2 regions of the Teredinibacter turnerae T7901 genome follow, and region 1 is predicted to be linked to the other one. Evidence: predicted binding sites of a transcription regulator. Region 1 holds the regulator's gene; the other holds the start of a gene.
The links. Region 1 encodes FNR, which switches genes on or off when oxygen is low (the NO sensors DNR and NnrR bind a similar motif). Its sites were predicted from a motif close to TTGATNNNNATCAA; they were not measured.
Positions count from the first base shown of each region.

Region 2: a site for FNR is predicted at 1,040-1,053, ahead of TERTU_RS06845 (NifB/NifX family molybdenum-iron cluster-binding protein). Genes of this name have one in related genera too.

Region 1 is NC_012997.1:2,883,570-2,886,679, forward strand. It holds gene TERTU_RS11525 (hypothetical protein) at 446-1,285, shown strand; gene fnr (fumarate/nitrate reduction transcriptional regulator Fnr) at 1,392-2,132, shown strand; gene TERTU_RS11535 (DUF4202 domain-containing protein) at 2,132-2,728, shown strand; gene TERTU_RS11540 (SirB2 family protein) at 2,730-3,101, shown strand.
Region 2 is NC_012997.1:1,603,242-1,606,351, reverse strand. It holds gene TERTU_RS06850 (LON peptidase substrate-binding domain-containing protein) at 72-722, shown strand; gene TERTU_RS06845 (NifB/NifX family molybdenum-iron cluster-binding protein) at 1,107-1,490, shown strand; gene TERTU_RS06840 (Nif11-like leader peptide family natural product precursor) at 1,540-1,758, opposite strand; gene TERTU_RS06835 (hypothetical protein) at 1,788-2,237, opposite strand; gene TERTU_RS06830 (4Fe4S-binding leucine-rich repeat protein) at 2,641-3,110, opposite strand, start outside.

The DNA.
Region 1 (3,110 bases):
TGGTTGTTCCAAATGAGCGATAAACAACGCTGAGAGCGGGATTTTAGCCGCAACCCGCAGGGCTGGGCCTGTATTTCCAGGCTGATGCGTTATTTTTCGCTCGTTTAGCCCGCTAAACAACGCCAAAAATGCCTTTCATCCTGAAAATACAGGCTCCAGCAGAGCGAATTGAATTAGTGTTAACAGGCCCTAGGACAATTCACGAACGTACTCCCCTCGCAAATCTTACTGGTGCCGCGCCTGCGGCACTCCGGAGAAGAGTTTGATTTCCCGCTTGTACCCACACTGCCGCTAAAGCTCTTCCCCTCCTCGCCATGCGAATTTTTGGTGACTGCATCAAATACCCTTGCATTTAGTGTCAATTTTTCCCAGACCCCACGCGACAGCCTTCAACGCCGTTGATTTCCATCAAGTCGGATAACGCGCGCTGACTTAGACTATTTTTATGCAAACGAATGAACCCAAATCCAATATTTCTGAACACCCGACGCTGCGCCGACATACCAAAATTTCGGCGTTTGAAGCAGCTCGCGTCCTGGAAAAATACCGCCTCCACCCAAGCCACTCGGTGAGCATTTGTATGGATGGGCACGCCTTCAGGTGGGCGCGTACAAATCCGCAAGCGGCAGGTGCCGGAGCGCTACTCACAAAAGAAATAAAACTGTGGGCTGACGCCGTCGGGCATAAATCAGTAGAGAATCTCTTACTGTGCTACCCCTTCCAGTCCTTTGAGCCTTACGAGTTAACCGGAATTATGCATGCGTTAGCATCTCACTTTGGACTCTCAGAGTCCGAGCAGCGCGTGCACCGAGTGGTAACCCATCAGGATGAAGTCAACAGTGACCACATCGCCCTGTTGAAGGGCTTGGGTTTCAACCATTATCAGATCGCTCTCAACCGGAGTGACCTCGAAGACTTGGATAAGTTAAAAGCCGTTGGGGACTTAATCCGGAAGTACGCGTTTACCGGAATGAGCATTCAGATCCACGACTCAAACTGTCTGGATGACCTTCGTGAACATGTTATCGAGGTCAAACGGATGATTGCGCCTGACTTTATTTATATCGGCAACCGCCCCAAGCTGATCGACAACGACCTGAGTGCAAACGGCGGGATTCTGTTCGATGGCGAATGCGAACTTGAAAACAACTGCATTTACATGGGGCTGGAGGGCAAAAGCCACTTACAACATATGGTTTTACAAAATTTTTGTACGCAAAATCGCTACCTGGAGGCACTGCAAGAAGGGAAATTACCGATAAATCACGGTCCAACACACGAATAAACCTTTTTGAGGCACTTTTTTACCGCAGAGGCTGGTCTTTACGGGCATTTAACATCGCTTTTAGCTATAATGGCCGGTGCCGTAAATCACAGCCTGGGAAGGTGCCATGCCGCAGTCTATTGCCAACCATCAGTGCCACCACAATCCTCAAGTTAACTGTGCCGATTGCCGTCTCGCATCTATTTGCCTGCCAATCAGCCTGCATATTGACGATATAAACAAACTTGACGACATTATTCAGCGAGGGCGACCGGTACAAAAGACCGACCATGTCTACCACGCCGGAGAATCCTTTCGTTCGGTCTACGCTTTGCGGTCCGGAGCGGTCAAAACCGTGAAGGTGACCCATGATGGCCAGGAACAAGTAACCGGCTTCTACCTACCGGGCGAAATCATTGGTATGGACGGCCTCGCGTCGAACCATCACACCAACTCAGCCATCGCACTGGAAACATCCGCAGTATGTGAAATTCCATTTACCCGACTCGAAGAGCTGAGCGCACAAGTTCCCAATCTTCAGCGCCGCTTTTTTCAGTTGATGAGTAAAGAAATAACACACGAGCAACAGCTAATTACGCTACTTAGTAAGAACAGCGCTGATGAGCGCATCTCCTCCCTGTTGCTCAGTATTTCTACACGCAACCACAACCGTGGCCTGTCTGCAAAAGAGTTTTACCTTCCCATGTCGCGATCCGACATAGGTAATTACCTCGGCTTAACAATCGAGACGGTCAGCCGGGTACTCAGTCGTTTACACAAGCAGGGCGTGATTACGCTGGATAAAAAACACGTAATCATTTCTGATCTGGACGCATTAAAAGGCGTCGCCTCAGTCTCTATCGACTAATGCAGACACAAGATCCAGCGCTGGGTGCGGCACTTCGCTCAATCGATGCCGCCAATGCAAAAGACCCGAACCTTGAGGTAAACGCAGAAACTGGCCAGCAGCAACCGAAAGAACTGCTCTACGGACAGCGTATGACCGAGCAACTTGCTGAATTTTGCCCTGAAGCGTCGGTTCACCTTCAAATTGCTGCTCGCGCGCAACACATCGAGCGCTGGACATCGCCGCGCTCCGCCTACCCTGAAGGTCGTGCTGGCTACAAAAAGTGGCGCTCGGAGCTTTCCCTCTTCCATGCAAACCGCGCAGCAGAGATCATGTCAGAATGCGGCTTTAACGAAAAAGATTGTGAGCGAGTAAAGTTCCTTATTCAAAAAAGGCAACTGCGGAGAGACCCGGAAACCCAAACCCTTGAAGATGTCATTTGTCTGGTGTTCCTTAAGCACTACCTCGAAGATTTTGCCAATAAACACGCAGAAGACAAACTCATCGACATTATCCAGAAAACCTGGAACAAAATGTCCGAATCTGGACACCAAGCCGCTCTCGCCCTGCCCTACAAACCACACCTCGGTACATTAATAAACAAAGCCCTCAGCTAATATGCCCTACATCCTCGTGGCGAAGCACCTACATGTGTGGTTTGCCCTGCTTACTTTTGTTGGTTTTTCCCTGCGATTTCTTTGGCTAATCGGACGATCAGATCTACTGCATAAGCGCTGGGTAAAAATATTGCCCCACATAAATGACACAGGGCTGCTCATAAGCGGGGTTACCCTGGCTATCTTCTTTGGCTATTCACCGTTCGCCGTGTTCTGGTTTGGCGTTAAGCTCGCTCTCATTGCGCTTTATATTGTGCTCGGCGTACTGCTCTTCCGCACCCACCAAAATCGGTTATACCAAATCACTCTGTTTTCAATGTCATTTATAACCTACTTCTTTATCATTATTGTTGTTCTGACAAAACCAAACTAACAACCCAAT
Region 2 (3,110 bases), 1.3 Mb from region 1:
CGCTCTAGTGCAGCCGCGTCTAGCTAAGGTAAACTAACTGCCCTAGAGTCATCTGAGTGATTTAAGTGCCCATGTCGGATACCAATTTTGAGAACCGGTTAGCAGTTTTTCCGTTAAACATCCCGCTTTTACCCGCCTGCCGTCTTCCGTTACAAATATTCGAACGACGCTACCTCGATATGGTCTCTGATTGCCTACAAACAGATTCGGGGTTTGTTATCCCCCTGTTGAAAGAAGGGAGTGAAGACCAAGAAGTGCTCAAAGACCTGCCAAAGGCCGCAAATAGTCCAGACTTACCCTTTTACAGGGTTGGTACACTCGCGCATATCGAAGATTTTGGCCAACGGGAAAACGGACTTCTTTCACTATCTGTTGTGGGAACGCAGCGATATGTTCTCGATGATATAGTCCAAGGTCCCAGTGGACTTTGGAGCGCAAGCGCCAAGCCGCTGGATGAAGACGGCATACTGGATAGCAAACTGACCACCTCGCTAACCCAATATCTGGAGGACGCGATAACCGAACAAACATGGCAACAACTTGGCCTTGAACGAGAAGCACTAAGCGGTGAGCAGGTAATCAATTATTTAGTTACCCTTCTCCCTCTGCCAAGTCAATTGAAACAAATTCTGATTGAAACCGATCTTCTTCCAGTGCGGCAACAAAAACTAGTCGATTTTATACGATTACTTAGCGCAGACGATTCACAGCCATCCCAATAGGGGGAGTCCTGCGTAATAAATAGTTTTTAATAAAAATTGCACGCAATGACTCACAGCGTTTATTCCACCACCGCACCCAGCTAAAGCTAAATAGCCTCGGAATTCGGCCTTTCAAGTTCACACTTGGAGCTAAATCGTGGCGATCGCATCTGTAAAAAGCGACCAGATAAATTTGTGTGAGCTGATATCCGTTTTGCGAACATAGATTTCGCGGTGTAGCAAATCATCTATAACGTACCTCAATAGTAAGCGTACGACTGGCGCCAATTTTTATATTTTTTCGGCGACAAACAATTACAAAAACCAAGCGTACGGATTTGCCTCACATCAACGTGGGCCAACACAATACCGGTATTATCGTGTTGACATTACGAGGAGCTGACAATGAACAGAGAACTAATAGCTGTTGCACTGCAACGGGACGGAAAGGTATCACCGCATGCGGGCCGAGCACTGATATGGCAGGTATACAACATTGAAAATGGTAAAAAGGAAGCAGTTTGGAAAATTCAACTGACAGAAAAGTCGAGCTTGCATGAATGGCACGTACGAGGCGATGGTAACCGCCATCCTATACACGGCGTTGAATTCGCAATAGCTGGATCAGCGGGTGACGGCGTAATTCGACGCCTGGCAGAACGTAATACGACGTTGCTATCGACATCTGAAACCGACCCCGATAAAGCAGTAGACGCCTACATTGCTCATGAATTGCCCGCGCCCAGACCCCATAATATGGAATTGTGTACCGGGCATGCCGTTATGTAAAAAAATGCCGTGGTCAAGTGGCGAGCTTGATCACGGCATCAGCGGAAAACTAAACGCGCAGTAACGCTTTTACAAGCTTCTCACTGAGCTGGTCTTCGGTAAATTGAGGTTCGTTAGGCGGATAAAGCTCGACCTCGTCCATAGCGAAACCATATTCGGTTCCTAAAGTAAGCATATCACGTATTTTTTGGCACTCTTTCAGCTTGCCGCCCAATTCTGAATTTTCACGAGCCGCATCTGAAAAGGCTTTTATTTGTTGCAGTGACATTCCTGATTTCTCCGTACTAAATAATTGAATTAATTAGCGTAGTATGCAGCGCGCAGGGCAACCAGGGAGTTGCCACTCAACTCTTTGCTGTCTGCCGCACGCACGACGCTATATACGCCGGCACTTATAACAACTTCTTCGCCTTGCTCAGCAAAGGCAACAACATTTTTTTCGGGGTTTAGCACACGCTTGTAAATGCCACCCAGTGACTCATTAAACGTAGCGACAATTCCCGCATGAGGAGGATGATCCACTACAACCCACCAGGGAGCGGCAACAGAATCATGTGGCCAGGCCGTGCCCACTGACTCTGCTGGTAAATAGCGCTCGACCAGAACGTCACCTGCAACGCCGTGCTGCAGACGCGGTGCAGAATCGGCTCCGCCTTCGCGAAACTCCAGCACTTCCGGCTGTAAAAAGGTTTCCGCCGCTGCAAGCGTGCGGTATTTACTTCCATCCAAATTAGCATGTTCAAACATATTAGCCCCCGGCGTATGTCCAACTTAAAAAATACAAAGCACACGTGCTTCGGTTTCAGGCTCCTATCAGCTTATTCGTACCGCTTATTCCTACAAACAAGAAAACTGTTTATTCACCCACAAACAACCAATTTTCACGATAAACGATAAGAGCCGTAATTTTTAACAACAATCAAAACGATTTATTTATAAAGAAAATCTAAAATAACTAGCCGAATACAAAACCATTTCCACACAAATCAAGGGTGAAAAAACATTTTAAATTAGGATTTAATAGGCGATAGAACGCAAAATATGATAACGCCTCTACTGTAATGATCGACATACACGCGCAGGAGCAACTGGAGTTAGAGTTACAACAAAGTATCACCTGCGCAAAAGGTCATGCGCTCCGCTGACTGACTTATGTGTCAGAAGTTTCCAGGCGTTCGCTAATAGCGATTAACACCTCTTCATCTTCCTCGTCCAATCGACACAGCTCCTCAAGCGGCGCATTTTTTACCGCCTCCAATCGAACTGTCCAATCCTCGTCGCTCAACAGGGGTACGACATCGGCACCCGTCAAACGTTGGGCGATAATACGACGGACCTCCGGTTCACGATCAGAAGCCATTAGACCGAGACTCTCTTCCGGCAGTCGACCAGCAATAATTTTTCTGACCTGAAGGTCAGGATCTCTAATGAATCTGAACAGACGACCTTCACTCAACCGCTGAGCGACATAGGCACGCACCAAATAATCACGGTCGTCCGCCATTTTTTCCAATTGCTCTAACGGAATTCGGTCGGCGACGGTAATTCTCACCTCGCGATCTTCATCATCCATTAGCTGAAAGAGCTGCTCTCTCGGAAGTCGGTAGGCTACGGCCCTGC